Regions from separate parts of the Secundilactobacillus sp. MJ173 genome, predicted to be linked through region 2. Evidence: riboswitches for the same ligand, from Rfam matches in the RefSeq annotation. Region 2 holds a riboswitch; each other region holds the start of a gene.
The links. Region 2 has a riboswitch for thiamine pyrophosphate ahead of cytX (putative hydroxymethylpyrimidine transporter CytX). Riboswitches for the same ligand answer to the same signal wherever they lie in the genome.
Positions count from the first base shown of each region.

Region 1: linked by a shared signal. The riboswitch ahead of AC6H04_RS05905 (ECF transporter S component) and the one ahead of cytX (putative hydroxymethylpyrimidine transporter CytX) in region 2 are both predicted to bind thiamine pyrophosphate.
Region 3: linked by a shared signal. The riboswitch ahead of thiM (hydroxyethylthiazole kinase) and the one ahead of cytX (putative hydroxymethylpyrimidine transporter CytX) in region 2 are both predicted to bind thiamine pyrophosphate.
Region 4: linked by a shared signal. The riboswitch ahead of AC6H04_RS02850 (acetylornithine deacetylase) and the one ahead of cytX (putative hydroxymethylpyrimidine transporter CytX) in region 2 are both predicted to bind thiamine pyrophosphate.

Region 1 is NZ_BAAKGN010000036.1:61,941-70,042, reverse strand. Features, by position in the region: gene AC6H04_RS05930 (Cof-type HAD-IIB family hydrolase) at 1-509, opposite strand, end outside; gene AC6H04_RS05925 (Cof-type HAD-IIB family hydrolase) at 562-1,368, opposite strand; gene pyrE (orotate phosphoribosyltransferase) at 1,384-2,028, opposite strand; gene pyrF (orotidine-5'-phosphate decarboxylase) at 2,031-2,741, opposite strand; gene AC6H04_RS05910 (MFS transporter) at 3,010-4,230, shown strand; TPP riboswitch at 4,288-4,378, shown strand; gene AC6H04_RS05905 (ECF transporter S component) at 4,480-5,052, shown strand; gene AC6H04_RS05900 (ABC transporter ATP-binding protein) at 5,068-6,507, shown strand; gene AC6H04_RS05895 (energy-coupling factor transporter transmembrane component T family protein) at 6,504-7,160, shown strand; gene AC6H04_RS05890 (hypothetical protein) at 7,219-7,569, shown strand; gene AC6H04_RS05885 (hypothetical protein) at 7,673-8,102, opposite strand, start outside.
Region 2 is NZ_BAAKGN010000038.1:42,497-50,598, reverse strand. Features, by position in the region: gene nrdJ (ribonucleoside-triphosphate reductase, adenosylcobalamin-dependent) at 1-1,837, opposite strand, end outside; gene AC6H04_RS06435 (class I SAM-dependent methyltransferase) at 2,292-3,500, shown strand; gene AC6H04_RS06430 (hypothetical protein) at 3,728-4,537, shown strand; gene AC6H04_RS06425 (putative metal homeostasis protein) at 4,622-4,744, opposite strand; gene rpsN (30S ribosomal protein S14) at 4,764-5,033, opposite strand; TPP riboswitch at 5,255-5,352, shown strand; gene cytX (putative hydroxymethylpyrimidine transporter CytX) at 5,429-6,613, shown strand; gene thiW (energy coupling factor transporter S component ThiW) at 6,656-7,162, shown strand; gene AC6H04_RS06405 (FAD:protein FMN transferase) at 7,397-8,102, opposite strand, start outside.
Region 3 is NZ_BAAKGN010000066.1:2,152-10,253, forward strand. Features, by position in the region: gene AC6H04_RS10475 (aldose epimerase family protein) at 1-988, opposite strand, end outside; gene AC6H04_RS10480 (hypothetical protein) at 1,191-1,439, shown strand; gene AC6H04_RS10485 (hypothetical protein) at 1,873-2,115, shown strand; gene AC6H04_RS10490 (WxL domain-containing protein) at 2,112-2,507, shown strand; gene AC6H04_RS10495 (WxLIP family cell surface protein) at 2,509-3,522, shown strand; gene AC6H04_RS10500 (aldo/keto reductase) at 3,630-4,478, shown strand; TPP riboswitch at 4,799-4,905, shown strand; gene thiM (hydroxyethylthiazole kinase) at 5,002-5,793, shown strand; gene thiD (bifunctional hydroxymethylpyrimidine kinase/phosphomethylpyrimidine kinase) at 5,811-6,635, shown strand; gene thiE (thiamine phosphate synthase) at 6,632-7,270, shown strand; gene AC6H04_RS10520 (hypothetical protein) at 7,456-8,102, shown strand, end outside.
Region 4 is NZ_BAAKGN010000019.1:105,072-113,173, reverse strand. Features, by position in the region: tRNA gene AC6H04_RS02870 (tRNA-Leu) at 506-589, shown strand; gene AC6H04_RS02865 (glycosyltransferase) at 970-2,184, shown strand; gene AC6H04_RS02860 (hypothetical protein) at 2,186-2,491, shown strand; gene AC6H04_RS02855 (polysaccharide deacetylase family protein) at 2,472-3,359, shown strand; TPP riboswitch at 3,457-3,556, shown strand; gene AC6H04_RS02850 (acetylornithine deacetylase) at 3,627-4,922, shown strand; gene AC6H04_RS02845 (ECF transporter S component) at 4,936-5,493, shown strand; gene AC6H04_RS02840 (hypothetical protein) at 5,579-5,929, shown strand; gene AC6H04_RS02835 (polyprenyl synthetase family protein) at 6,095-7,072, shown strand; gene AC6H04_RS02830 (metal-sulfur cluster assembly factor) at 7,300-7,632, shown strand; gene AC6H04_RS02825 (helix-turn-helix domain-containing protein) at 7,657-8,102, shown strand, end outside.

The sequences.
Region 1 (8,102 bases), on a different contig from region 2:
TGAAGTTCAGGTGTCAACGTGGCAATCATTTGATCCAGTTCTGCCGGCTTTTGAGCAGCAACAACTTTCGCATACAAATGATCAGGCAGTTCATCAAACGTCATGGGCGCGAACTTGATGCCACCACCCAACGTGTAAATTGACTTCACTAAATCCGTGACTGGATAAACCTGATCAAAGTCCAGAATGTCCATGGGAAACCCATTAGCCTTACAAAAATCATGTAGCGGTACTAAATCAGTCTTAGTGAGCCCCTGCTTAGCCAAAACCTCGCGACTAGTATTATTAATTACCAGCGCACCATTAAAGGTAATCGTATAATCGTCGGTACCCGTTAAACCAAGTTGTTCAATATAGTGCCAAATGGCGTTGATTGGCCGTCCCGTACATAAAACGACCTTAACACCAGTTGCGGTTAATTTTTTTAAAGCCAGTTCGTTGACCTGACTGATTTTTTTATCGTTTGTTAGTAACGTATTGTCTAGATCCAGGGCTACTAATTTAATCATTTTATCCACCTCATTAATTTCTTCACAATAGTTTTAGTATAACCCATTCAAACTATTTGAGGAAATCTTCAATCACAGCGAGAACGCCACTCTCATTGTTGGTTAGCGGGGTGATTAAATTCACCTGCTGCTTTACGGACTCCGGCGCATTTTTCATCACGTAGCCGTACTTAGCCTGCTGCAGCATCTCCAAATCGTTGCCGCTATCGCCAAACGCAAGTGTTTCATCATGGCTAATGCGCCATTTTTGCTGCAGCTTGCCCAATCCATACGCCTTATTCACATAGGGAAGGATCACGTCAATGCCGCCAAAGCCACTGGACGTCGCCCGTAATTTACCCGCAAAGGCTTCATTAACTAACGCTTCTTGAGCGGAAACATCAAAGGCAGGCCAAGTAATATCGACTTTATAAATGTCATCGTTCACTTCGGCTAGATTCATCACGTGGGTCAAATTACCATAAAAATAACCGGACTTTTTAAACCGTGTTGAGGTCGCCAGCATTTCAGTCCAAGCCGCTTGTCGACCAGAAAGCAGCACCCACGCGTGCTTAAAGAGTGGCTGAATACTCATCCACTGTAGAAATTCAATTAATACATCATGTGGAATCACATCTTCACTGATGGTCTGCTCGTTTGAGACAATGTGTGCCCCATCTTCAGATAAGTATGTGATTTCGCCAGTTAAACCTTGAAAATACTGGGGCAAATGCGGGTACTGGTTACCACTAGCAACCACAAACCGGACATTTTGCTGTGTCATTTTTGTTAGTAATCTTTGAAACCGTGAATGATCGTAATCACTTTGATCATTTAAAAAGGTACCATCCATATCAGTCGCAATTAATTTGATGGACATCTTGAACCATCCCCGTTACTTAGATTCTGCTGGTAACCAGTGCCATGGATCTTGCCGCCATTGCTGCAACGAATTAAGTTCCGCTTGATCAATATCGTGGTTTTCGTTAGCCAACTGAATCAGCGTACTGTAATTAGTCAGCGTATGCAAGGACAATTCCGCTTTCGCAAAGTTCTCAGCACTATCCGGCAATTCGTAAGAGAAGATGCCTAAGACGCCTAGTACTTCCGCACCCGAACGCTGAACCGCTTTGGCGGCACCTAACACACTGCCGCCAGTTGAGATCAAATCATCGATCAGCACCACTTTATCCGTTGGTAAGATTTGGCCCTCAATTTGCTGACCCGTTCCATGATCCTTGGGCTTTGACCGTACGTAGCTCATAGGTAGTCCAAGCTTATCAGCTACGATAGCGGCGTGAGGAATACCAGCAGTTGCTACACCAGCAATCACAGTGGCAGTTGGAAAATGAGCTTTGATGTAGCTTGCTAAACCTTCAGCAATGTGAGTCCGAACTGCTGGAAAAGCAATCGTCCGCCGGTTATCCGTATAGATTGGCGCCTGAATCCCGCTGGCCCAGGTGAAGGGCTCTTTCGGGGACAGCGTGACAGCATTGATTTCTAAAAGATCCTGTGCAATTTGACGTGCAATTTCAGTCATAATTATAGCTCCCATTCTTTGGCAATTTTTTGATACGCAGCAACCGGATCATCCGCTTGAGTAATCGATCGGCCAACCACCAGACCGTCACTGCCCAGCTCAGCAGCTTGAGCCGGTGTCACCACCCGTTTTTGATCGTTGGCACTATCAGTAGCTAACCGAATCCCGGGGTTGATGCACAAGAAGTCATCACTGGTCGAACGGTGAATCATGGGGTCTTCAAGGGCTGATGAAATAACGCCATCGGCCCCGCTAGCCTCTGCTAACTGCGCATAATGCCGGACTGATTCCGTCAAGCTGGCATTGACCAACTGCTCAGTACGCATCTGTTCTTCAGACGTTGAAGTGAGCTGCGTAATGGCAAGTAATTTAGCTGGTTTCACGCCGGCTTTTTGACTACCACGTAATAGTCCCTTCTTTGCTCTGCTGATCATCTCAGCCCCGCCAGCCGCGTGAACCGTCACCATGGAAACCTCCTGCTGACCTAACTGATACATGGCTTGCTCAACGGTATTAGGAATATCGTACAATTTTAAATCAAGGAAAACCTGGATCCCACGCTTACGCAATTCCAATAGAATCTTCGGTCCCTCAAAGTAAAAGAGTTCCATGCCAACCTTCACAAATAATTGATCTTGGTGGTCAAACTGATCCAAAAAATTGAATACTTGATTCCGATCCTCAAAGTCTAACGCAATAATAATGGGACGCATTTTTTCTCCTTTCTACACAAAAAACCGTTTAGCTCGAGCGCTAAACGGTTCACTGGTTCCATCAAGAAGATGGACTTCTTCCGTAAACTTGTTAGTCTCACTGGGCTAAGTTAAAGATATCTTGCTTTGAGTTTACATCAGTCAGCTAGTTACCGTCAAGAAGTACTTGTATTCGTCAATAAACTATGTCACAATACCAGCGACGGTTAGATCCGTAACCGCAAAAATAACAAGTGCCAGTGAGCACTTATTTTGGAGGAAACTGAATATGGAAACTACTGCACACCACGCACTAAGTAAGAACCAAAAGTGGACGATCGCTTCTACCTCGGCGGGATTTGCTTTGGAGAATATGGACGTTTTATTCCTCTCCTTCGCACTTTCTTCCATCATCGCTGATTTACATATCAACGGTGCTCAGGCAGGGCTGATTTCATCAATCACTAATTTGGGCATGCTAGTGGGTGGCATTTTTTTCGGCGTTATTGCTGACCGTTTTGGACGAGTACGGACTTTTTCTCACACCGTATTCATTTTTGCTTTTGCCACTGCTGCCATGTACTTCGCAAATAGCATTACACTGATCTACCTTTGCCGTTTTATTGCCGGTGTTGGTGCTGGTGGTGAATACGGTGTCGGCATTACGCTGATTGCCGAAAACTTTAATCATCATAAGATCGGTAAAATGACGTCTATTGCCGCAATTGGTGGTCAAATTGGTGCTATTTTAGCCGCCATCTCTGCCGCCTTTATTATTCCTGCATTCGGCTGGCGGGCACTGTTCTTATTCGGCTTGATTCCGGTTGGCTTAACCTACTTCATCCGTCGTCATTTACACGATAGCGACGAATTTTTAGCCGCCAAGAAGGCTGAAAAAGATCCCAGCAAACGGGTTCGAATCAGTGCACTGTTCAAGACACCCAAGCTAGCTTATCAAACCATTGCCCTTAGCGTGATGGTGGTGGTCCAAATTGCCGGCTACTTTGGTTTAATGAACTGGCTGCCTTCCATCATGCAACAGAAATTGCACTTAAGCGTGTCTGGTTCCTCTATTTGGATGATTGCAACGATTGTCGGCATGAGTATTGGGATGATGACTTTCGGCAGCATTCTTGATTATTTCGGTCCCCGTTTGGCATTTGGTATTTTCTTGATTTGCTCCGCAGTTGCAGTCTTTAGCATCACCCTGGCAGTTAATGAGGTGACTTTACTGATCGCCGGCGCCATTCTTGGTTTCTTCTCAAACGGCATGTTCGGTGGTTATGGTGCTGTCATTTCTCGGCTTTACCCAACTGAAATCCGCTCAACTGCCAACAACGTTATCGTTAACGTTGGACGTGCAATCGGTGGCTTCTCCAGTGTAGCAATCGGTTTCTTGATGGATCATTACAGTTTAATCGTCGTCATGGGATTCCTGTCAATCCTCTACATCATTAGTCTATGCACCATGCTGACAATTCCGAATTTAAAGAAGTTAGGTCGCGCATAACTCCGCATTAGTTTGCTTGCAAATACTAACTAGTCCGTGTAGACTGAACATTGTACTAAACGTTATCTGGGGTGCCTTTTGGCTGAGATACCACCCATTGAACCTGATCTGGTTAATACCAGCGAAGGGAGCATAATGCATTTATTTTCTGATGATAAAAGCCAAAAGGAAGAGTCAAAGATAATCGTTTATCTTTGACTCTTTTTCTGTGGAAAACGTTTAGCAAAACTATATTTGGAGGCTTTTGTCATGAAATATTCAAATGCTTGGCACTTACGCGACATTATCTTGCTAACGTTAATTGCGATTTTCTTTGGGGTGATCTATTGGGTCGTCGGTCCATTGTACAACGTACTAACAGTTGCCCTCACACCAGTTGGACTTGGCCCCGGCGCCAATGACATCATCATGGGCATCTGGGTGATGGCTGGTCCATTATCCGGATACGTCTTTAAAAAAGTCGGTTCGGCTACCCTTGGTGAACTTTTAGGGTCGGTAGTTGAAATGTTCCTTGGCGGTCAATGGGGTGCTAGCACCATGATCTCCGGTGTTGTTCAAGGGGTTGCTTCAGAATTAGGCTTTACCTTCACTGGCTACAAGCGTTACGACTGGTTTAGCCTGAATCTCAGTGTGCTGACCACCACCATCGTCACTTTTGGTTGGGACATGATTCGTAACGGTTACTCCAAGTATCACATTGGCCTGCTGATTGCACTGTTCATCATCCGTCTGGTTTCAACTTGGATCTTCTCCGGTTTACTGGTTAAGGCCATCGTCAACTTGCTTGACCGGACACACTTGATGCAAACTCAAACGCGCTAGAATTGAGGTAAACTCATGGCAACGATTTCGGTAAATCAACTATCATTTTCTTATCCGACTGAGGACGGTCAAAAGCCTTTGACTTTGGCTGATATTTCAGCCACTTTTCCTGACGGCGGCTTTTCACTGCTGACGGGTCCCTCTGGTTCTGGTAAGTCCACCCTGATGAAGATTATTAGTGGCCTTTACCCGAAGTTTGGTGGCCTGATTACTGCCGGAGAAGTCCGGTTAAACGACGCCAAAATTAGTGACATACCAGAAACAAAGCGTGGCCAGCTAGTTGCAATGATGTTTCAAAACCCCAACCAGCAGTTTGCCATGGACACAGTCGAACGTGAATTAATTTTTGCGTTAGAAAATCAGTGCGTGGCACCAGAAGAAATGATGCCCCGGGTTGACCGAGCACTTGATTACGTGGAGATTAGTCCGTTACGTCATCGCCAACTTAATAGTCTCTCAGGTGGTGAAAAACAAAAAGTTGCCCTAGCTGTAATCATCGCCATGCAAGCCGACACCATCCTGTTAGATGAACCTTTTGCCAGCGTCGATCCAGTTGCCCGTCAGTTATTGTTAGCTAAGCTTTCAAGACTGCAGCACGAAGAGCACAAGACCATTATCATTTCCGATCACGACCTTGAAGACTATGATGCTTATATCGATCACCTTTTTGTGCTAAATGGTACGGGTGACTCACTCGAATTACTCGACTCCGATGCGGCGACGCAAAAAATGGCTAGTTTTAAACGGCAGGATACCTCTAATCAGCAATTACTTTTGCCAAAGGAAACTGATCAGCCGATTATTTCAGCACATGATTTAAAATTAATCGCTGGTACTTCCACTCTGGTGTCACAACCTAAAATTGACTTCTTCCAGCATCACATCACCCTGTTGACCGGTGCTAATGGTACAGGTAAATCGACTTTGCTATTAGCGCTTTCAAAACTGCATCAATACAACGGTTCCTTGTTACTTAACCAAAAGGAAATTGCTAAAATTCGACCTAATCGACTATACCAACAAGTCGCCTTGGTCTTCCAAGATGCTGATCAGCAGTTCTTAAACGTGACGGTTGCAGAAGAACTGACACTGTCTTTAAAAAATAGTCAGGCACCCGCTTATTTTAAGGATCGTATTCCTAAATTTCTAGAACAATTACAGTTAACTCAGTTGCAAGACCAAGTAGTCTACACGTTAAGCGGCGGTCAAAAGAAAAAATTGCAAATTTTAGAAATGCTGATCATGGCCACTCCAGTCTTGCTGTTCGATGAACCGTTCACTGGGCTTGATTTTAGCTCATTGCAAGCCATTATGACCATCATGAAACAAGTTGCGAAAGATTGTCAGCAAACCATGATCATTGTCAGCCATCAGCTCTTTGGCTTGGATGCCTTAGTTGACTACCATGTCACTCTGGAAAACAAACAATTACAGTATGTGGAGGGATTAGCGTGAATCCAAGTTTAAAATTCTTATTAGCGGTACTGATTGCGCTAGAAATTTCCTTTACTAATACCTGGACAGTTAACTTAGGGTTGGCAGTGATTGGTTTATTAATCATCCTCAGCAGCCGACCGAGCTTAAAGCGACTTGTACTGCTGTTCTTTGTCCCCTTAATTCCGGCACTGGCACTGGCAGTAGCGATTTTATTGCAGTCAAACGCTGGCATCCATTTTGCCCTAGTGTTGTTCACCCGGATCTACGCCTACGTCTTTGTGGGTTCAGCCGCAACGTTAACCACTTCAGTTGCTGATTTGGTGATGTCTCTGGAACAGAATGCGCACATTCCCAGTAAGTTTGCTTACGGTTTCTTAGGCGCTTTCAACTTGCTGCCAAAAATTATTAGTGAAGTAAATGTCATCCGGGCAGCTGGCAATATGCGCGGACAAGCGCTGCATATTTGGTCACCCCAACTCTATTTTAAGGCTATTCTTGCCTCGTTAGACTGGTCAGAAAACTTAGCTGAAGCCATGACTTCACACGGCTTTTCTGAAGGCGCTCCCCGCACGTATTTCAAACAGATCCGTATCCGCTGGTGGGACTGGTTGATCGTTATTGGTAGTTTGGTACTATTACAATTTGCGTTATTTGGCTTACATTTGCAATGATATGATTACCCCATTTCACTTAAAAGATTTATAATATAGTTTAAAGAAGGTGATCATTATGGCTCGAAAACCACTAAAATTCACGACAGCATTTGGCGTGACCGTAATGGTTCTGGGCGTATTACTTGAACTAGGTGCATTTTTCTATCACTTAGGCAGTATGGTAAGCGCAGAAACCGTGTTTACAGGTGCCATTGTTTTGACTATCGGTCACGCGTTTTATGGTATCGACAATCTCTTTTTATCTTTGCTACTAACCTTTTTCAGTTCAATCGGCGTTGGCTACTACGTTTTCGTTCAAACTAACAGCTGGTTGTGGACAATCGTTGCTGCAATTGCATTCTTTGCCTTTATCGTTACCCTGTTTGGATTTAGATCATCGATTCGAAAAAAACACGGTATGTGGTAACTCACCAGATACTAATTAAAACAAACAAGCGCTATTCCGAATTGCTCGAAATAGCGCTTGTTTGTTTTTTATTTAAATTCCGAGCCGTGAAACAGCTCTATTTTTAATACGCATTACCAACGACCACGTAATTAACACCGCCGTCAACTGACTTGAGTAGCTGGCCCTTCGCATTGGTCTTAAACCATGCAATCGTGGGACTGGTGCTTGGATCCGCACCCTTAGCCTTCATATTGGGCGACTGGTGGTTTTCCTGTACTTGAACCGTATAAATACCAGCACCAGATTGACTAAACTGAAAGCTTAAATCCTGAGGAGCATACTGACCACTGAGCAACCGCGAAATTCGGCTGGCAAGCACCTGCTGCGTCACTGCTGGGTGACTTTCAGTGACATTTTCTTGAGAGCCTTTAGTTTGAGCTTGCTGTTTAGTCGTTTGGCTATCCTGCTTTTTTTCGCTGGGCTTTTTGGCTTCAGTAGAAGATTCAGCTACAGCCTTAGTTGAAGAATCGCTTTCAGAACGACTACTAGTC
Region 2 (8,102 bases):
AAACCGTGTTCTTGGTGTAAACGTCTGGTTCAACCTTGTAACCAGAGAGCCGTAATGCTGGCAGTAGTGGATCACTATCTTGGAAGCGAATCCGCTGAATCAAGTAGCCTGCATAGTGGAAGTGCATACCTTCAGAAACACCGGCTAACTTCGCAACGGTCCCTGAAGGTTTAACGGTCGTATGCTTCACGGAAGTGGCACAGCCCAACGTGTTGGAATATGCGTTGTCGGCTGCAACAATATCGTGGTAAAGTTCGTCAAATTTAGCAATCACCCGTTGGTCATAAACGGGTTCTTTGATTGCTTCATGGGTCTCGGGATCGATACCGTCTTTAAAGCCGCGGACTACCCGGTTACCAAAGGTTTTCAAGATCCAATCTTGAATTCCTGACATGGAGATACCAATTCGGTGATTCTGGTTAATGACTTTTCGGGAAACTTCCCAATCGTAGTGACTAAAGGTTACCCGCTTAGTGAAGCGGGTTCCTAGCGTGAAGGCTTGATCAAGATCAAAGCCCTGTTCCGTTGCAACGGAAGGGAAGACTTCGAAGAGGTTGCAAGGTTCTCCGTTAGCGAGTGAAATCTCGCCACAAGGGTTCGTTCCTTCGACGGCGCCGTCAATACCTTCCTGGCGGCCGTCGATCAAGCGACCGTAGTTTTTGGATAATTCTAGGTTAACGATCCCGGGTTCGCCATTGTGTAAAATAGAATCAGCAACCGCAGTATAATCGGTCTTATGCGTATCAACCGCAACACTGTTATTAGATGCCCAGCGATGATGGTACAGCTGTTTTTGATCCTGCTTCATGGTAATGAAGGCATCGTCGTCGCTAGAACCTAAGGCTAATTCAGCAGAACGCCGCACGTTTCCGGCCACCACGGTTTTACCAATCAAGTTACCCATATCGGTGCAGTCTACTGAAGATAGTTTTTGACCCACACGAGAGTTTAACAGGGTATTTGTGTCAAACAACATTTCAATTAGTGGCATTGGCCCAGAAGCGGTACCGCCAAAGCCCTTGATTTTAGCACCCTTTGGTCGGATGTCGCTGACGTCTAAAATTAAGTTGTTCGTGTGTTCCGGATTAGTTGCGTTGAAGTGCATATCTACGAGATGAGCGTTCGCTAAAATCCAGCCTTCGCGAGTATCAGGTAATTTGTAGTACCAGCCCTCATCTAAGGAATGGTCGTTCAACCATTCTTGCTTATCAGTCGCGCCTAAAGCAATGGAATCGGTGTAGGACTGGCTTGCTTCATCTACTAAAATCGTTAAGTGAACGTTGTTATCGACGGCTGGAATCTGTGAAACGTTACTCTGTACAACAGAAAAACCGACACCGCCGCCCTTCATCAACTGGTCAAACATAAACGAAAACGGCATTGAAACAGCTGGCTGATCTTGATCAAGGTATTCCGGCACAATATGACTGTCACCATATGGTTGTGGCCGAACCGCGACAAACCAGCAGTTATTTAATGCATCACCGTTACGCTCTTGATAGGGCGTCCCAGAGATCCATAAATTCCGGCCAGATGGCGTAGCGGAAAGGCTATAGACTAACTTAAAGAGGTCTTGTGCTTCTGTTTCTAGTTCGCTGATCACCTCTGGGTCGATGTGATCCTCGTGAAGACGGGGATCCAGGTTAATGTTTCCTTCAACAACTCGCTTAACGGTTTCGTCCCATTCTTCATGGCGATTTTCCGCCTCAATCCAACGCGAATATGTACGTTTGTAAGTGACCCACCCAAGCTCACCCCAGTGTGGTTTGATCTCGGCTTTGGCCTTTTCAATAAATTTATCTGATAATGTAATTAAACGGTTAACTGCAACTTGCATGGCGTTTCCTCCTTCTCAACTCGACACTATATATAGTATCGTCACTCTGATGAAATATCAATATGCAGTGTTTAAACATCAGTTCGATTACGTGAGCGAAAAACACCTGTAGCACGGATTTCATCACTCTATAAATTTATTTATGAGCTAATTTGCAAGATAGAACAGTTCTAAATCAATTATCCATAAGTTGCTTAGTAAACTAAGAAAACAATTAGAATTTCTACTCTTTTTCCGATTTAAATGGCGGATGCATAGCCTCGCGTAACACTGGTTGTAAGCCTTTTATAGGGTAACCGATATTAGCGTCTATTCGTTTATTAATGAAAATCCGAATCGTTGACAAAACACGTAATGACTTGTAGTCTAATCAATTAGTTAGTAGATGTGTCAATTAAGTTAACATGGTTAACTAATCGAACAGCATTAATTTTGTAAGAGAGAAGGCAGTTACGTGTTAGAAAAAACCGTGTATCGACAGTTATTGAGCCATGCATTTGATATTCCAGTTTCAGTAACCTATTGGGATGGTAAAGAGGAAACCTATGGTGACGGCGAACCAGTCGTTAAAATCCAATTTAATGAAGAACTTCCTTTAAAGAGCTTCACTGACGAGCCAACATTGACATTAGCTGAAGACTATATGAAGGGTGCCATTGAGATTGATGGCAGCATTGAAGAGTTGGTTGCTTCGGCATTCCGTACTGATCATAGTTTTTTGACCAATAATCCATTTATCAAGCATTTTCCAAAACGTTCACATTCCGAAAAGAACAGTCAAAAAGACATCCAAAGCCACTACGACATTGGTAATGACTTTTATGAGATGTGGTTAGATAAGACCATGACTTACTCATGCGCTTATTTTGAGCACGATGATGATACTTTAGAAGAAGCACAGATGAACAAGGTACACCATATTTTGAATAAACTACAACCAGAACCTGGCAAACGTTTATTGGATATTGGTAGCGGCTGGGGTACGTTGTTATTTGTCGCTGCTGAAGAATATGGTTTGCATGCTACTGGGATCACCCTTAGTCAGGAACAATATGATTACACGCAGCAACAAATCAAAGAACGCCACCTTGAAGGCAAGGTTGACGTGTTACTAGAAGACTACCGTGAAGTGAATGATCAATTTGATTACGTCACTTCTGTTGGGATGTTCGAACACGTTGGTAAGGAAAACCTTGGCTTGTACTTCCAAAAGGTTGCCGACTTCATGAAGCCTAATGGCCGTGCTTTGATTCACGGTATCACCGGCCAACACGAAGGCGCTGGAGTTGATCCGTTTATCACCAAGTACGTTTTCCCTGGTGGTTACATTCCTAACGTTGCTGAAAACTTAAAGCACATTATGGATGCTAAGTTACAATTTTCCGACCTTGAACCATTACGTCGTCATTATCAAAAGACCCTTGAAATGTGGTACGAAAACTACCAGAAGGTTGAAGATAAGACTGTTGAAAAGTATGGTAAAGAATTTGCCCGCATGTGGGGCATGTATTTACAAGCTTGCGCAGGTTCATTTGAAGGTGGCAACATTGATGTCATGCAATACCTATTGGTTAAAGCACCAAGTGGTACTGGCCTACCAATGACCCGTCAGTATATGTATGATGCTGATAAAGAAAAAACGGGTGTGAAGCAACTCGGTTAGATCCTGGAATGAGTGTGCGACGAGGCTCGGTAAATTCCAGAATATAGCACTTAAAAACGTCATTCCGATGGTTCTTATCGGGGTGGCGTTTTTAGGTATTATATTCTGAAATCTGAGTTTCAGGGCGCGATTCGACTAGTAAAATTACCGAATTAGGGTGTAATATTTTACAGAATTATCTTTAACTCGCTATGATAGTGATAGAACCTATCGTTGGAGGTGTTATTTTGGTATCAGTGCAAGTCTTAGAAGCGTTTGTTCAAGGCAAAGTGAACGATGAAAAATGTGAGGATACCATCGTCAATACGCCTGATTTTATTGCCATCGTTGACGGTGTCACCAGTAAATCGAAGTTTCAGTACCAGGGTAAGACAACTGGAAAAATAGCGTCTACCATGATTGCTGGCGTTGTAGAACGGTTGCCTAAAAACGCCACGTTGTCAGTGCTGATAGAGCGAGTAAATCAAGCATTCGTCACTTTTTATCATCAAATTGATTTTCCAGTTGATCGTGATAGCCAGGGGCTGCAAGCCGTTGCCGTGGTTTATTCTCGTTTTCGTAATGAACTGTGGCAGGTTGGTGATGCGCAAATTAATCTAGATGGTCAGCTGCTAACTAATCCCAAGCCAAGTGACTTGGTTTTATCGAATATGCGCAGTTTGGTTCTGCGGCTATCCCCTGATGATAAGCAGTCGGATCCCGGTCGTACAGCTATTTTGCCGTGGATTTTAAAGGCGACTCAATTTGCTAATGTAGCTGATAGCGAGTGGGGTTATGCGATCTTTAACGGCCAGCCCATCCCAGATTCACTGTTAAAGGTCTACCCACTATCAAACGCGGAGCACCAAATCGTGTTAGCGAGTGACGGCTATCCTAAAGCAGCAGGTAATTTGGCTGAGTCGGAGGCAAGTCTACGAGAGGTTTTGCAAAATGATCCCACTTGCAGCCATGAATACCGGTCAACTAAGGGTACTGTGTCTGGCAATCGCTCATTTGACGACCGGAGTCTGATTCACTTTAAAGTAGTGCCAAGCTAATCAAATTAAAAAAGCCCCTTAGAATTTGGCTGATAAAGTCAGCTTTCAATTCTAAGGCGCTTTTTAACCTGTTTAGGCTTAAAATTACTTTTTCGTATTAGCGGCATTACGCTTAGCGTCGCGGATGATTTTCATCGCCCGTTTACGGGTCTTCAAACTGGGACTCTTAAGTCGCCGGTAAGCGCTAGCCATATCAGTCTTTTCCATGATTGATCTCCTTATAACTTTACCATGAGGCCTTACGGACACCAGGAATTTGACCAAGGTGAGCGTATTTCCGGAAATTCAAACGGGACATATTGAACTTGCGCATGTAACCGCGTGGCCGTCCGTCTAATCCGTCCCGGTTACGTAGCCGATTAGGATTAGAGTCCTTTGGCAGGTGGGCCAAGGCTTCGTAGTCGCCTTGCGCCTTTAGTTCACGCCGAATAGTGGCATACTTTGCGATGAGTTCACGTTGCTTGTTATACTTTGCAATCTTTGATTTTTTTGCCATGTTTCCTCCAATGACTTAGTGATATTAGTGCAACAAATTCATTAAGTAATTGCCAGGTCAATGGTGTTAGTAGTATTTGATGCCGTCACAACAATGGTAATAATTTACCAATAATCAATTCGAATTACCACTAATTAGACTTGATTTAATTAAACTGTAATAATTACGCTTTACGATTCACGCGTATTAATGAGAAGTGTGCTAAAATAATAACTGAAAATTAAATGCACTAGGGGCGCCATATGGCTGAGATAGATGAATCTAGTCCCTTCGAACCTGTATAGTTAATACTTGCGAAGGAAAGTGTACGTGAACATCAATATACAATGATGGTCTTTCAGTGCGCGGAACTAACTGCGGCTGAAGGACCTTTTTTATTGGAAGAGGGGCTTTTAATGGGAAATACGAAACCAAGCGGGCTATTTCTGCTTTGGATGGGTGCGGCGATTTCAATCGCTGAGATTGTGACCGGGACACTCATTGCACCATTAGGTTGGAAAAGCGGCTTGCTAGCGATCTTAGTTGGGCACGTGATTGGCTGTTTTGTTTTTCTGCTACCTGCTGGTTATCTATCAGCTCAGCAGAATAGGACGGCAATCCAAGCCACTAAGACGGTTTTTGGGCAACAGGGCGTTGGGCTGTTTTCAATGCTAAATGCGCTGCAGTTACTAGGGTGGACGGCGGTAATGATCGTCAATGCTCAACAGGCGATGAATGGGCTATCAAAGGCGTTGTTCAACTATCAATCAGTATTGGTGATGTCACTCATCGTGGCGGTGTTGATCGTGGTTTGGCTATTAATGGATCACGACTGGCTTTTCAAAGTGAATAACGTCATCGTTGTCTTACTAGCCATTGGCATGATCCTGATGCTGTGGACCATTATGAAGGAGGGCCGCTTGCAAAATAGTACCGATCTCGCGCCATTGAGTTTTGGCAGTGCAGTTGAACTTAACGTGACCATGGCACTTTCCTGGTTGCCACTGATTGGCGATTACACTCAGCATACCGATCGACCGTTTCGCACCAGTATGGCCAGTGTGAGCGGCTACTTTATTGCCAGTGTGGCCATGTTTTCACTGGGACTTTTCACGGTGATTTTAACCGGCCAATCTAATTTTACAACCGTGCTTTCGCATTCCAGTATGGGGATGATTGCTCTGCTAGTGATCGTTTTTTCAACGGTAACCACGACCTTCATGGATGCCTATTCGGCAGCTACTAATATCGCTAATTTGGTAAAGACTAAAGCAGTTAATTTGATTGCGATTGGGATTACGGTGTTAGGTTTACTGATTGCACTGTTTGTTTCAATGGCATACTACCAGAACTTTTTATACGCTATCGGGGCGGTATTCACACCGCTATTTGCCATCTTATTTGTCAGCGTCTTCTTGATGCATCAACGACTTTCATTACCATTAAACTTTTTATGGTGGCTAATCGGCGTTGTTGGTTATTCGTGGTTGCAGAAGTTGGACTTCTTTTTGGGGACGACCTTCTTCTTGCTACTAGTGCTAGTATTAGGCGTTTATCTGACAGGGGTGGTCACCAAAAAGTACCCGTTGATGACGGATTAGGTAAGTGGCTGACTATGCAGGAGAATAGAGAGGAGCAAACGCATGAATAAAAGAGTTTATTATTTAACCCTAACTTCGGTTCTTGTGGCATTAGGTGTAATCGGTGGCAGTTTATTTGAATTTACAGTGGGTGTAGCCAAAGTTGCGCCAATGCAACACTTAATCAACGTTGTATCTGGGGCCTTATTAGGACCTTGGTGGGCAATGACACAGGCGTTTTTAACGTCCTTAATTCGTAATTTGCTGGGGACTGGTACGATTCTAGCTTTTCCTGGTAGCATGTTCGGTGCTTTTTTAAGCGGTTTGCTATTCAGATACACTAAAAGGCTGATTGCAGCAGTGTTTGGCGAATTGATTGGGACTGGTATCATAGGTGCGATAGTTGCTTACCCAATTGCAGCACTGCTATTAGGGGCGAAGGGTGCACTTTGGCTATTTGTGCCAAGTTTCTTCCTTAGTGCACTGGTTGGTGCGGTGATTGCTTATGTGTTATTGAAGAGTATTTGGTCCACGGTGATTCAGCCACAGATGAATAGGCTGAGTAAGTAGTATTAAAATGAGGTTGTGCCATAAGTCTATATTGGTAAAAATTTCATTTGGTTTCTTGACTTAAAGACAATTTAAAGTTTGCTTTTGTTCAATACTTTAATCTAGTCTAAACCTGCGCCACAACTCAGATTCCGGCCATTTAACGCAAAAAACCGTATTCCGACAAAGTTCGACGGAATACGGTTTTTTGCGTTAAATTCTGGAATCTACCGAGTTGTGTCACACTCTCATTCGCTAAATAATCTGGTATTGATCGTCCGTTAATGCAAAGTGGTCTTTCAAACCGGAAGTGATAGCTACCTTGAAGTCACGGGTGACAAAGATTGCGTCTAGTCCTGGCTGTTTTTCAATTAACGGGATCCCTTTATTGATATCTTGATAGAAGGCTTCAGTGGTCCAAATATCGCCGTCAATGGACAAATCGCTAACAATGGTGACACTTTCTAAGTCGTTTTGAATCGGGTAACCAGTCTTGGAATCGAACATATGGTGGTAATTGTGACCGTTGATCACTAGGTAACGTTCATAAATACCGGAAGTGACGATTGACTTAGCAGTTGTGGTAAGGACGCCAAGGGCTACATGACGCTGTTTCAACGGATTTTGAACACCGATGCGCCATAAGCCATTAGTATGACTGCTGTCGCCTACCAGTAAAATATTACCGCCAAGGTCGATAATGCCACTCGCGACGCCACGAGAAAGCCATAACGTTTTGACAGCATCAGCAATGTAGCCTTTAGCGATGGCACCAAGGTCAATTTCCATTCCTGCTTTGGTGAGAAAGACGGTTCGATTATGATCGTCTAGTTGGATATCGTCTGGATCAATCAGTTGAAGACGTTGTTTAATGTCTGAATCAGCCGGTAAGTTAGCGCCGTCAAAGCCAATTTTCCATAGTTTTACCAGGGGTCCAATGGCAGTGTTAAAGCCTAAGCGC
Region 3 (8,102 bases), on a different contig from region 2:
GGTATTTGATCGTGTAAGACTTCAAGTCGCCTGGGTGCAAAGTGATGTCGCCAAAACCGTCATGGTTAGGGGCATCTGGCAACGTTTGAGCTTCAGTAGCCAAGGCATTGTATGGTTGACCGCCTTCGGGAAGGTTAGCGGTGTAAACCACCAGTGCGTTACGGTCTGAGTAGATGGCGACGTGACGATTGCTTGATTTATCGCTTAAAACAGCGATTGGATCAGTATCACTTGGAGTTACTTCATAAACGTCATCGATTTCGTCCTTATCGTACTGTGACTTGATGTCTGCCAGCGCGCTAGGAATATCACGAGGTGTAGAGAAGTCGTAGCCGGTACCAGTGAGTTTAGCGAACTTACCAGTTGGCACCTTATCTGAGGCTAATTCCAAACGACGAGTACTGTTGACCTTAAATAATTGATCATCCAAAGTCTTTTGACCCTCAGTCAAGTTCCAGTAGATGTGGCAAGTTGGGTTAAACAGTGTTGCTGCCGTTGAAGCTGCACTGAAGTTGATTGAGACGTCGTTATCATCGTTGAAGGTGTAAGTGATGCGAACGTCTAAATCGCCAGGGAAATTGTCTTCTGAGCTAGCGATGTTGCGTGAGAAAGTGACGCTTGCGTCGTGTTCACGAACAGACTGTTCAGCCTTCCAAACGAAGCTGTCAAAGCCATGAGGGCCACCATGTAAGGTGTTGCCGTTTTCATTGGCATCAAAGTGGTATTCTTTACCATCGATTGGTGCTTGGGCCTTGGTGATTCGGCCGGCTACCCGTCCGATAGCCATCCCTAGACAGGATGCAGCGGGGTCTTCATAATCAGAAAGTTTATCGAAATGAACAATCAGTGGATGATTGTTAACGTTGTAGTTCGTCCAAGTTGCGCCAAGTTCACTTACTTGGATGAAGTTACCAGCAGCATTGGTGATTGTGTAACGGTTAATGTTTTGGCCGTCGTGTTGACCAAAAATATCGGATGTAATTTGCATCAAAAAATCCTCCTTGTGTAAACGCTTTATCATCTATTATTATACGCTTTCTAGCCGGAAAATTTTAGTAAATATTTTTTGAAAATAAATGAAAGTGACGTCTTAACCATTTCCCAACAATTTCTTCACAGTTTCGAGATATTTGGTTGGTATTCTTAATATTGTAATATCAAGGATGCTATTTTCGAAAGGATTGATAGAAATGTTACTTGATAATTCAGAAATTGAGACCATTGCCGTTCAGCTAGTTGACGTCAATGAGTCTCAAATGACCGCAAAAACCGAAAATAATGATTTAATTCAAATTAAACCCAGTGGTGTGACAAAAGAAGATAAGTCCTTCTGGCAGAGCATGAAAGATATCGCCAAGGCAAAGATCTGGTTGCCAGTCACAAAAGGCACGCACCAGTTGCTACAATATGATTGGCTTAGTGCAACACCAAGTATTTAAATCTAAAATTTAGAGGTAAAATCCATTTCCAAGCAGATTATGCTTGAAAATGGATTTTTTATTTTTATTAAAGGCTTAAATTCTAAATAGTTTGAAAAGAATGTAAATTTAACCCAATATTTCATCACTTGTAGAGCAAGATAAAAATCTAAAATAATGATTATTAAGAGCGCAATCCCTTGCTAGAGTAGTGGACGTCATATGCTCAATTATTTACATGCTTCTAATTTTTTGTAAGTGTTAAATTTTATAATTAATGGCATAACTACCATGTGAAATGCTTTTAAGATAAGAAAAGCATTAGCATAATATTATTAAACTTCTATTGACTATTTTTATAAATGAGACTAGGTTGAAGACATGTGTCTATTTGGGGATACAAATGACGTATGTCTGATTCGGTTTGTTTGATTTAAAGGAGAGCTTAATTTATATGATTAATTTAAAAAAGTTTAGTACGGTACTTATGAGTACGGGGGCTTTGTTAGGTGTTTTGGCAGTGCCTGTTGTGGGGCATGCGGATACAACAAAAACTTCGACTGCAACTGTCAATGTAACACCCAGTCCAACTGGTGATGGAACGCTAAGCCTGGATCAAGTCCCTAATTTTACGTTTGGTGCTGGTATTACGACCGCAGGAAAAACTTTGAACGGGGGACTGCCAATCAAGATTTGATTGTTAACGATGAGACTGGAACTGCTTCTGGTTGGAATGTAACTGCAAGCCTTGGTTCTTTTAGTGTTGCAGGCAGTAATGATACAGCAACGAATGCTTTCCCTAATTCATATATGGCCGTGAAGACTCCAAGCGCATCTCCAGCAGGTACTAAAGTTGGTGATGCACTAGATAGTTCAGATGCAACTGCAACATTAAATGTTAATGGTATTGCTGATAACATTATAACTGCTAAAAGTGGTCAAGGTGTTGGTAAGTGGAATATGGCTTTCTCTGATATCACATTACACGTTTTGAGTGTTCCTATGGCCAAGGCTAGTTATAACGCCAACATTACTTGGACGGTAACGTCTGGTCCAACTTCAAGCACTACAGCTACTCCAAGTAAGTAATATGAAAAAAATCTTAAAAGTTTGCTTAATTATTTTGGTGTTCGTTACAGGAATATTCAGTATCAGTGATGTTAAGGCACAGGCTAAAAAATCAGTAAATGACTTTCAAGTAAAACCGGTTTTGACCGCAAATAATAATCCTCAAGCCAGTTATTTTGATTTAAAAGTAAAACCCGGTACTAATCAGATCTTGCGTTTACAAATTATTAACAGTAGCAGTAAACGTCAGCAATTTAACATCCTACCAAATAATGCAACAACTAATGAAAACGGGATTATTGATTATTCTGTGCATGCCAAAAAAGATGCTTCAGCTACAACGTCGTTTACGGACATGTTGGGGAATCAAACTGGAAAACAGATTTGGGTCGCGGGTAAAAGCCGTTCAGTAGTTTCCTTTAAATTGGCAGTACCGAAACAGTCTTTTGAAGGGACAGTTTTAGGTGGCTTTGTAGTTTATTCAGCAAGCGCTGCAAATCAGGCAAAAAAGAGTGGTCAAATTAATAATTTGGCTCATTATGCTGTTGCCACGCGGTTAATCGAATCAACACAAAAAGTAACTCCCGATTTACTGTATAGGGGGACTAAATACGTTGGAAATAACGGATTGCCAAGAATTCAAGTTAATTTACAAAATAATCAACCGACAATTATTGGAACAGTTTACCTTAAAGCGACTGTTACTGGTGAAGGTGATAAGACCGTTGCCAAAGTTAACCAAAAGATGTTGAACTTTGCGCCTAATTCCAGTTTTGGATACCAGATGCCAACTTTGGATGGTAAAGTACTCAAATCAGGACAATACCGGTTGAAAATGACTGTGAAAGCAGACAATGGGTCTTGGAAATTTGACCGATTATTTACGGTAACTGACAAAGATGGCAAAGCAGCTAAGATTGCCAAACCTGGCATTAACTGGAAACAGATGATCATGTGGATTATTGAAGGTCTAGCAGTTCTCATCGTGCTGGGCTACATCATTAATAAATTCCGTAAGTGGATGAAGAAAGATTAACCAGGTTGCGTAAGCCTAATCACTTGCGTCAAACTTCAAAAAAACGGTAAACTCAAAGTTGTTAAGACTTGAGTTTACCGTTTTTTAATCATAAAGGAGGACTTGGTATGGCTCTCACAGATACTTATACACTCAGCAACGGGACTAAGATTCCGGTTATTGGACTTGGCACTTGGCAGACGCCAGATGGCGATGTTGCTTACCAGTCAGTATTAGATGCCTTGAAAGCGGGCTACCGTCACATTGATACGGCTGCTGCTTATGGGAATGAAGAAAGCGTTGGTCGAGCAATCCACGATTCTGGTGTGAAACGCGAAGATTTATTCGTGACCACGAAATTATGGAATGCTGATCACGGCTATGAAAAAGCGAAGCAAGCCATTGGGACCTCTCTATCCAAATTAGGTTTGGAATACGTTGATCTTTACTTGATTCACTGGCCAAATCCAGTTGCTTTTCGTGATAACTGGGAAGAAGCTAATGCTGAGACTTGGAAAGCTATGGAAGAAGCTTATGAGGAAGGTTTAGTGAAGGCTATCGGGGTTTCAAACTTCCGGCCTAAACATTTGGATGCCTTGCTGAAGACCGCTAAGATTGCGCCAATGGTTAACCAGATTTTCTTGAATCCATCCGATCTGCAGCCAAGCGTTGTGGAATATAATAACGCACACGATATTTTATCAGAGGCATACAGTCCATTTGGAACTGGTAAGATTTTCCAGATTGATGGACTGAAAGAGATTGCTGAGAAATACAATAAGTCTGTACCACAATTAGTCCTACGCTGGCACTTACAGCACGGCTTCTTGCCACTGCCAAAGTCTGTGCACGCTGAATATATTAAGTCGAATGCTGACATCTTTGACTTTGAAATTAGTGAAGATGACATGAAGAAGATTGACGGGTTCCAGGGTGCTGCTGGGTCAGCGATGGATCCGGATGCGGTGTCGTTTTAGAATTTATGTTTGGAAGAGTTCAACCTTTTGGGGCTGGGCTCTTTTCTTTTATGTAGAGTAGTTGGGTTACAGCAAGCAGAGACTTACGTCTAAGTCACTTCCGGCATAAATCCAAGCCCAGGATTTTTGCCGAAAGCGTCTTAGTTTTCAGTCTCTAGTCGCTTGCTTCCACACCCTGATTTAGTCGGGTTACAGCAAGCAGAGAGCTGCATGTAAGTGACAGCCACCTAAAATCCAAGTTCGGGATTTTTGGCGCCCGTCCCTTACACTCCGCTCTCTAAGCGCTTGCTTCCACACCCTTTTTCTTTTACAATTAAGCCAAACAACACGAGGGGTGTCCCACTTTTTTCTGGGGCTGAGATGTGCTCGCACTATCCCTTTGAACCTGTAAGTTCAGACTTGCGAAGGAACGTGTTCAATTCGGACCAGTTTTACTGGTGAAGAGTCGAGCTAACGTTTTGATTAGCTCGACTTTTTTTAGTATCTGACTGTTGTTTGTACTAAAATTTTGGGAGGATTTTTCATGAAAATCGATTTGCTGAATCAGATTCGCGAGACCAATCCCGTTGTCCTTAACATTTCAAACTTTGTCACCGTTCAAGATGTGGCTAATGGCATTAACGCCATTGGTGCGTCACCCATTATGTCCGAAGAAATTGCTGAAACCGATGAAATGGTGGGTATCAGTAATGCCGTTGCTTTGAACCTTGGAGCTTTTTCTAAGCCGCAAGTAGACCATATTTTAGCTATGGGCAAAGCTGCTAACGCACAGCACAAACCGTTAGTTATTGATCCAGTGGCGGTTGGTGCCATTAGTTACCGTAAGAAAGTTGCCCTTGATTTGATGAGCCAGTTCCAAGTGGACGTTATTCGTGGGAACGCTGGTGAAATCGCCGCTTTGGCAGATGTTGCCTGGGACGCGAAGGGCATCGATGCTGGTTCCGGCAATCAAGACGTGGTGGAAATCGCTAAAGCTGCTGCTAAGAAACAGAATTGTGTCGTTATTCTTAGTGGTGCCACGGATGTCATTACCGATGGTGAACACGTTGCCCGAGTATTTAACGGCACGCCGCTGTTCCAGTTACACGTTGGTTCTGGCGATATGCTCAGCAGTATTGTGGGTGCCTTTTGTGCGGTCAGTGATGGTGACTACTTTGAAGCTGCTCAAACAGCTTGCTTGGTCTTTGCTTCAATCGGCCAGATCGTTGCTGATCAGCTGAAAGAGGAACGGCCAGGTACTTTCTCTGCTCGCTTAATGGACGAATTGCATTTAGCATCCGTTGCTGATATTGAAAAGATTGCCCAATTTGACTGAAAGGTGTGACATTTAAGATGGCTGAGGAAGTTAATTCATTTCCACAAACACTCACGATTGCTGGGACTGATTCCGGTGGTGGTGCTGGCGTTATGGCCGATATCAAGACCATGCAGGAACGTCACGTATTTAGTGCTGCAGTGATTGTAGCTGTAACCGCACAGAATACCATTGGTGTGCAAGATTTTGCTGCATTATCTAAGAAATTAATCGATGAACAGTTTGCGTCAGTGGCGGGTGATTTGAAAATTAAAGCCTGCAAGACGGGGATGCTGGCGGATGCAGAACACGTGGAAATCGTCGTTGAGAATCTGAAGAAATATGACTTGGGACCGCTGATCGTGGATCCCGTTATGATTGCTAAGGGCGGTGCGCCGTTACTGGCTGATGATGCGATTGACACCGTTAAGCGTGATTTATTGCCGCTAGCGACCGTTGTCACACCTAATTTACCAGAGGCGGAACGGCTAACTGATATGACTATCAAGACACCCGAAGACATGCAGGCGGCTGCTAAGCAGATCCGTGCAACTGGTGTTAAGAACGTTATGATCAAGGGTGGTCACGGCGATACCGATAAAGTGACCGATTATGTTTTGCTGGAAAATGGTAAAGAATTCTGGCTCAGCGCGCCTCGAGTTGACACCGTTCGAACTCATGGTACTGGCGATACGCTGTCTAGTGCTATGACTGCGGAGATTGCCAAGGGCAAAGACATTGAATCGGCTATTCGGGTGGCGAAGGACTTCGTTGAAGCTGCTATTCGCAATACTATCCAAGTTGGTCATGGTCATGGGCCACTGAACCATTGGGCTTACGGAGAGGAGCATTCGGGCAAATGAAATTCAAACCAGAAATGTTGAAAGCTTACTTTGTCTGCGGTTCTCAAGATGTGCCTGAAGGTCAGTTCGAAACCATCATTGAGCAGGCCATTAAAGCGGGTATCACAGCTTTTCAATTTCGTGATAAGGGCAATGCTTCAACCTTGTCACCGATTGATCGCGCAGCAATGGCCATGAAATTACGTGGCCGTTGCGCCGAAGCGGGGATTCCGTTTATCGTGGATGATAACGTCGAGTTGGCAAAACAAGTTAACGCTGACGGGATTCACGTGGGGCAATCTGATGAAAAGATTCAGCAGGTTGTTACAGAAGTTGGCGACCAGATGATTGTCGGTTTATCTTGCTCGAATGCTGAAGAGGTTGAAGCCGCTAATGTCATTGAGGGTATCGATTACTATGGTAGTGGCCCGATTCATCCAACTGGGTCGAAGGCGGATGCTGACCCCGTGATTGGTTTCGATGGGTTAAAGCAATTAGTCAGTCTGACTGATCGGCCAATCGTTGCCATTGGTGGGATTACCGTTGATGATTTGAGCGATGTGATCAACACAGGTGCAGCGGGTTCAGCTGTGATTTCCATGATCGCACAAAGTGAGGATATTGACGGTGTTGTGAAAGCAATGCTGGAAGCTTAATACTGATATTTAAGCGCTTATGAACCGGTTTTAGAATTAAAAAGCGCTCGTCTCCACTGACGAACGCCGTACATATAGGAATAACGGCAATAAGTGTATCGGTTGAAAGCAACTTTCATTTTTATACTTATAGACCTATAATCGAGTCGTGTTTTCGTAACTATTACTTGAGGAGGTCATTTTTGATGACTAGGAATGTTTGGAAAAAGACTGTAACAGTCGTATTAGGGGCAACATTAGTTGGTGGCGTGTTTACGCAGATTCCTAACGTGTTGACAACGACACAGGCACAAGCATCAACAAAAATTTTATACGTACAATATCAAAGTGATATCAGTGGTGTGAAGGGTGCGTTGGGGAAGGCGTCGACGGATGTCCAAAGTGATGTCACCGATGATTTTCCAGATCCTAACGACAAGCAAGCGTATGAAGAGAACGGAAGTTTTGATGATTATTTGTACAATCTTGGACTTGCTGCATATGAAGACACTGATACCAAAGAACAAGCAGTTGAAAATCTAAGTGCGCTTGAAGCAACGTATAATGTGTTCAAAAGTCGGCTTACTTCTGGTGAACAGAGTCAGTTAGATTCAATGGGCAACAAAATTAATGGAGAAATCGCCATTTCCAATGTTGACGATGGTTATAGTGATATCGACAATGATTTAAGCGGCTATGCTGATGCATTAGACAGCGCCGTTCTGAACTACGGTAACAACTTTGATGGTGTTGCCTCAAAGCCAAAAACTTATATTAGAAAGACAACCACCAAAAAAGCACCTGCCAAAAAGAGCTACATCTCCAAACTATCCGTTAAAAAAGTCTCAAAGAA
Region 4 (8,102 bases), on a different contig from region 2:
TTTGACTCACCAGAAAAAATTTTTAATTCTTTTTCCGAATTGATCGAAGTCCGGCAAACGTTTACAATGCAACGTTTGTTGGACTTCGACATTTGAGTGGCAAGTCAATTTTTAAGGTTGGGTACGCATGAATATACGTTCACAAAGTTCGGGGAAAGTTTATCGTGAATTTTCAAGATTAGAATGAGGGGTGTGCGATGTTTAAATTTAAGATTTTAGATTGAATTTATTTACATCAAATCAGGTTCGTCTTAGTAGAACTAGAGACCATAAAGTTTAGCTTTCGAGATGTTGCGGTACAAAGTGTTTGGCAGTGAAATGAACTGTTTAGGCTTTATTGCCCAAAAAGCATGCATGGAAAAGTAATAATCTGCACAAGGGCGCTTCTTGGCCTTGTTTTTTTACAAAACGTCAATTTGAACGGCCTGCAAGAAAATGTGAAAAGTATGCATAAAATGACTTTACAAAACGACCCACAATAGTGTATGATTATTCCTGTTGTGATGCCCCGGTGGCGGAACTGGCAGACGCGCAGCGTTCAGGTCGCTGTTTGGGCAACCAAGTACAGGTTCGAATCCTGCTCGGGGCATTTTGGTACAATCGAGTTACAGTCAAAAGATACAAATTTCGTTAAGTTTATATTTAACGAAATTTGTATCTTTTTTTGCCGTAAATTTCATATTTTGATGCTTTCATCATTAATGTCAAGAGACGTCCTTAAAAGAAGTTAACCGTTAAGTTAAGTAAATCTTAACTTATTGAAGATAGATGGATGTTTGCGCTTACATAACCAGTGTGATTAAGTTCTAAATTTTCCTCTAAAATGTTCTAATGATACCTACCTTGACGGAGCTGTTTTGCGTAAGTACAATGTGAAAGTTGTTGTTTGAGCTAACATCAGGGACATGTTATGCGGATATGACGAAATAATCAGCGATTTGCGAGAATATCGTCGAGGGAGTTTTTTAAATGAATATACTTAGTGGATTTGTAGTTTTGTATCCGATGATCGTATCACTTGTTTGGATCATGGGTGCAATCTTTTTTAGTGTTCAACAGCGTCAAATTCCTTTGAAAAAGCGTGGAAAAGGGGAACCGGAACAACTGGTATCGGTGTTAATTCCAGCACATAACGAGGAAGAAACGTTACACGAAGTTGTTGAATCAGTGGCACGATTAACTTATCAAAAAATTGAACTGATTTTGATCGATGATGGCAGTGTCGATCAAACGTTAAACGTGATGTATGAGTTACAGAAACAGTATCAGTCTCAGTTTCCAATTAAAGTGGTACCCATTATTAAAAACGGTGGTAAAGCCAATGCGTTGAATGTTGGCTTAGATAGCGCTGATGGGGAATACTTACTTTGCTTGGATTCTGATTCTTACATTGACCAAGATGCTTTGAAGCACATGATGTTTGAATTTTATAATGATCCTAATGTGGGTGCCGTTGCCGGTCGTCCAGTGGTTCGTAATCGAACAACTTTATTAGGTCGCCTGCAGTTGCTGGAATATATCGGCATCATTGACATTATTAAGCGGGGACAATCCTTTATTACCGGCCATATCACCACGGTTTCAGGTGTGATTGTGGTTTATCGTAAGAAAGCTATCAAACAGGTTCATCGCTGGACCGTTGAAGCATTAACCGAAGATATCGATATGACCTGGAAACTTTATTCGCATCATTGGCGAGTGGCTTATTGTCCGCAAGCCGTCTCATGGATCCTGGTTCCGGAGCATATGAATGCTTTGATCCGTCAACGACGGCGCTGGGCTCGTGGTGGCTTAGAAGTTTTAATTCGCAACCGGCAATTAATTTTTACGGGCAAACTTGCCGAACAATGGTTGTTGATCGATATGGTGATCAGTAATTTATGGGCGTTAAGCTGTTTCTTCATGATCGTTCTGTATTTCCTGACCATGATCTTTTCTCACGCCTTGATTTTAGACGGTGGGGTCTTATTTGTTCTGACACTGATTAGTATCGTGCAGTTCATCATTGGCTTTACCAGTTCTCAGCGTCAGGGCTACATTGACTGGCAAGATTTATTGTTGCTGCCAATGTACTTTGTCTTCTACTGGGTGGTTAACTTGATCAGCTGTATTACCGCCCTTGGTTCCTTCTTCCTTGATCCAAAACGAAAAGGGACCTGGGCCAGTCCAGATCGGGGGGTCTAAAATGGATAAAGATAAATTAGTGATTCGTAAAAAAACGTCCCTCTGGTCACGATTTCGGCGAATGATCCTGCTTATTTTATTGTGGGTTGTCGCTATTTACGTCTTAGTCATTAATCTCTGCTTTATTTTTGGGATTTATTCGGATGGCTTAGTCGTGAATTATTCACTGTTCAACCTGTCATTTCATTTGTATAAACTGTTAGGCAACCTGATTTTGGTGATTGGCGGTCTGAGCATCCTGTACAGTATCATTCACATTCGGAATCTCAAACGAAAGGTGGCAGCAAATGACAAAGACAATGCGTAAATGGATATTAGGATTGATCATCGTCGTTTTCATTGGCTTGATTGCCGTCAACGTTCGTAAGAGTACTAAATTTGAACTGGGAACTCGGGAAAACTACGCCTTAGCTAGCAGTGATACCAAAATTAAAAATGGCATTATGGTGTTTTGCTATCATCGAATCCTGAATGATAATGACACCATGGTTAAAAGCGTGGAATCATTAACGCCGAATAATCAACTCCACGTTTATAACGTGAATGTATCCGAATTTAAAAAGCAGATGCAGTTTTTGCATCAGCACCATATTAAAGTGATTTCCACTGCCCAAATGATCAGTATGTTGAAGAATAATCAGCCAGTTCATGGGAAGTATGTCGTTTTGACTTTCGATGACATTGATCGGACCATGGCCGAAAATGCTGCGCCCATCATGAAACATTATGATTATCCGTTTACGGCTTCGATTATTACCGGCTCAACCGGAGAATATATCGGTGGCGAACAGTTAGCCACTTGGTCTCAGATTATGAAATTATACCGGTCTGAAAGCACCAAAATGGAGCTGGGTGTTCATACCAATAATATGCATTACCTAGTTAAGGGGACGCCAGCGTTTAACTTGAAGCGCAATTATCCGAAATTTGTTCGCGATTATGCAATCAGTCAAAAAGTCATGAAGCAAAAGACGGGGCAAACGACACCGATTTTCACTTATCCATATGGTAGCGGGACGCCGTTGGTTCAAAATTACCTCGTTCATCAACCGAAATTGCAGGTGATTTACACGTTAAATAATGGGATTGTGACGAATGAAAACGATCTTAAATTAGCACCGCGGATGATCATCACCAAGAATAGTTGGCCAAGTATTGCTCGTTGGCTGGCATGATAGCATAGTTGAAATCAAGGAACTGCTTTTGAGCGGTTTCTTTTTATTTATATCAAGAAAAATGCTTGCATTAATCAACCAGTTATGACATGATAAGCTTACAAGCTAGGGGTGCTCTAATAGAGCTGAGATGGCAAACGCCAGACCCTTTGAACCTGAGAGTTAACACTCACGTAGGAAAGCTGATTGAACGTGTGCAAAACTCCCGAAGTCTAGCTTCGGGAGTTTTTTAGTTGGTTTCATCCAGGTTCGTGGCTGAGTTGAACCATGAAGGGATTTGAAGCAATGACGGCATTACAGCAACAGTTACAACAGGCAATCGATGACCAGCAGTCAAGTCTACTCACTATTTTGCGTGAGTTAGTCGCTTTCCAAACGGTGTCACCACCGGCTAGGAATACAGTGGCAATTCAAAATTACGTGAAACAGCAACTCACACAAGCTGGATTTACCGTTAAGCAACAGTCATTCTATGAGCAAGATGCGTTAGTTTCGGGGCAACTAAGTGGAAGTGCGGGCAGTAATCATCATAGTCTTCTATTAAATGGGCACGTGGATGTGGCCGCACTGACGGATCTGGATCACTGGCAGACGGCCCCGTTCCAACTCGTACAGCGGGGCGATGAATTATATGGTCGCGGTGTTAGTGATATGAAAGGGGCAATGGCTTGTTTCTTGTACCTCTTTCGATTATTAAAACAACTAGATATTCATCTTCCGGGTGATTTGCGATTTCAGTCAGTGGTTGGTGAAGAAGCCGGTGAAGCAGGGACCAAAACTTTGCTGGAACAGGGTGAAACAGCCGACTTCGCAGTGGTTGGCGATACCAGCAATATGGCTTTTCAAGGACAGGGCGGTGTGGTAACTGGCTGGATCACTCTTAAAAGTCCGCACACGTATCATGACGGCAACCGGGTGAATATGCTGCGAGCTGGCGGTGGTTTGAAGGCTGCCAGCATGGTTGAAAAGATGCCGGTAGTCATTGAGGCACTTCAGAAGTTGGAACATTACTGGGCAGTGACCAAGTCGTATCCGGGTTTCCCGGCAGGAACCAATACGATTAATCCGGCCTATATTGAAGGCGGCATTCATCCAGCCTTTGTTGCCAACGAATGTCGATTATGGATCACCGTTCATTTTTACCCTGATGAAACTATTGACCAAGTTACCCACGAGATCGAAGCTGCCGTAACTACCGCAGCTAAAGCGGACCCCTGGTTAAAGGATACTTTACCGACATTCAGTTGGGGCGGTGATTCGATGCTAGTGGATAAGGGAGAAATTTTTCCACCGTTAGCGATTGACGCCTCACAACCAGCCGTTCAGCTGCTGAAGCAAAGTCATGAGCAGCAACTAGGAGTGGTCCCTGATATCAATATGTCAACGTCAGTCTCGGATGGTGGCTGGTTTGACTTTTACCACATTCCTGCGGTGACGTATGGGCCAGGACAAATGATGCAGGCACATAGCGATAATGAGATGGTGCAACTATCACAACTGATTGATTACACCAAAGTAATGGCTGATTTCATCGTCACGTGGTGTTCACGACCAAAAGCTTGAAAGGATGACAACAATGAAAAAACAATTTCATCTGCAAGATATTATTTTAATCACCATGATTGCTCTGATTTTCGGTGCTATCTTTGTGGGGACGGATTACTTGTACAACGTGCTCTCCATGGCTGTGGGTCCGTTTGCTAACGAAATCTTATTTGGCCTTTGGATCATGGCGGGACCGCTAGCTATTTACTTAACCCGGATTCCCGGAGCAGCGATTGTTGGTGAAGTGTTGGGCGCTGCGGCTGAGGTTATTTTTGGCGGGACTTTTGGTATTGCAGCGTTGCTTTCCGGCATCGTACAGGGTGTGGGGTCTGAGATTGGTTTTGCCGCTTGGCGCTATAAAAACTGGAGCTGGGCAAGTCTGTTGACCTCTTCTGTGACCACCACCATCGTTGCGTTCACCTACGAAGTCTTTAAACTAGGCTACACTAACTATTCAATCGGCATGATTGTCGCCTTGTTTACCGTTCGGCTGCTCTCGGTGATTTTCTTTGGAACGGTGTTAGTTCACAGTGTGTTTACGTTACTGGATCGTGCTCATGCATTGCGTCATCTAGGACCGGAAAAATAACAGGTGCAATGACTTGCTTCAAACCTCCAAATTGCGTATTTTATGGGCGTAGTCGTGTCGAAGTCACAAACTTTGGAGGCTTAAAATGATTAAAATCGAGGATTCAATTGCTCGTCTGGCTTGGAATACGGAACATCATTTTCTACACATTCAGGCTCAGCATGAGTTTATGCGCGCTTGGGCAATTCAGTTTGAGTTGGGTTATACGGATTTGCGTGTGATTCAGATGGCATTGCAGCTGTCAGAACCAGCGCAACCAGAATTATTGTCACAACTAACGGCAGCCTATCAGCAAGTGTATCAATACGAGTACGCCTTTGTTGCGGGTGGCCTCGATGGGTTTAACCAGCAATTCGGCAATCAAATTGCGGATTACGAACGAGCAGAAAAACAGTTGCTCAATATTTTAGACCAGATCAAGTTGTTTTCAGATTAAGTGTCTACCAAAAAGCCCGTTTAGTTTTTGACTGAACGGGCTTTTTGGTGTCCTAATGATGCATGAGTTCACAATCATGTGGTAACATGGTTAAAACACCATGATGACACATCAAGGGGGCCCATCAGGTGGATGGGTAATTTTAAGTAGGGGGAGTGGCAGTACATGGTTCACAAACTTTGGCATCAGTTTCCGAGGGTCGAAGAACGGCTAGAGGCGCTTCAACCGTACTTAGTGGAAGCAGTAAAGCTGCCAAATCAACCGATTCAACACCAAATATTAGCTTTGCTGCAGTCTGGTGGGAAACTATTAAGGCCCGGTTTCTTTTACCTTTTTAGTGAGTTTGGTCAGCAAAACGATGAGGATGTGTTGCGGGCGGGCGCGGCTGCGTTAGAACTACTGCACGTGGCGACGCTGATCCATGATGATGTCATCGACCAATCACCGTTGCGCCGTGGTGTCACAACAATACATACGCTTTACGGTTCTCGAAACGCCATTTACGCTGGGGACTACCTCTTTACGGTTTACTTTAAAGAAGTTTTGAAGACGACCCATGACATGGCTGAACTGCAGCTAAACATTACAAGCATGCGCAATATTCTGATTGGTGAACTTGAACAAATGAAGCTTAATTATAAGCGTAACGTCACGGAAGCAGATTATTTTCGTGAAATCACCGGTAAAACGGCTCAGCTATTTTGGTTAAGCTGTCGGCAGGGTGCGGTACTGAGTCGTAGTGATGATCAGGTCGTTAACTTAGCGGGTGAAATCGGTATGACGATCGGCAAGGCCTACCAAATCTTAGATGATATTTTGGATTATGATGGTCAATCACAGAAGACTAAAAAACCGGTATTAGAGGATTTGAAAGCCGGGGTTTATTCACTGCCGTTAATTTTAGCTATGGCGGATGCAAAAAGCGCCTTTAAGCCTTACCTGATTAAAAAACAGCGGATGACGGTGGCTGATTTGCGGACCGTTCAGCAGTTAGTCACTGAAAATAAGGGTGTGGAAAAAGCACGGCAGGAAGCTGCTGAACTGACACAAAAGGCACTAAAACTCATTGACCAGCTACCTGAACACCAAGTCAAGGCGGATTTAAAAACGCTTACGGCCATGTTATTAAGGCGAGATGAATAGATTCACTGGTGACTGTTTGGATGATGAGGGTGTTAAGTGCTGTTTTTAGTTGGTCCATTCGAGCAGGTGAACACTGCGGGATATCACTATTTTTCGCGCGAAATGCGTCTTATTGGGGCATAATTATGGTATGATTTAAGGCAGAAGAGTGAATGATCAAGGTGCCGATAGGCTTGGTACTGCAAGAAAAACAGGGCACTTTGTCTGATCATGAGGAGGTAACACGTATGTCTGAAGAAGTTGAAAAACAATTTACGCCAGTCGAAAACAAAGTGATGACAGCGTTGGAAGATGTCATTGACCCCGAATTAGGGATTGATATGGTTAATTTGGGCCTGATCTATGATATTAAAGTTGATGATAAGGGTAGCTGTGTGATTACGATGACCTTGACTACGATGGGGTGTCCACTGGGTAATTTATTAGCAGATTCAATTACTGAAGCGGTTACCTCAGTTGATGGTGTTGAAACCTGTGATATTAATCTGGTTTGGGAACCGGCATGGAGCATTGATCGGATGAGCCGGTTTGCAAAAGTGGCGTTAGGAATTCACGGTTAGTCAATAAGAATAGGGTTGATTTCAATGGATATCGCAAAATTTGTTCAGCGACGCAAATCGCTGCATATTTCTCAGGTCAGGATGTGCGAGGGCATCTGTACGCAATCAACACTGAGTAAGTTTGAATGTGGCGGCCATGTACCTTCACTGAAAATCTTATCGAAACTTTGCGCCAGGATCGGCCTCACCATCGATGACTTGAACGAATCAAATAAAGTTAGTGTTAATCAGCTCAAAGAAAGCTTAGACTCACTTGAGCGGGAACTGGTGATGGAAAATTACCAGAAGGTTTTAAAGGGTCTTTCAGTTATTGAAGAAAAGCAATTAGACTCAATGTTGTTAAAGATGCAGTTCTATTATTTGCGGGGGCTGATGGGTGCGTTGATCAATCAGCCACCTGAAGAAGTTTTGTATGATTTTTCGCAAATTTTAAACGATTTAGATGAGTCACACGAAACCATCTTTACGCA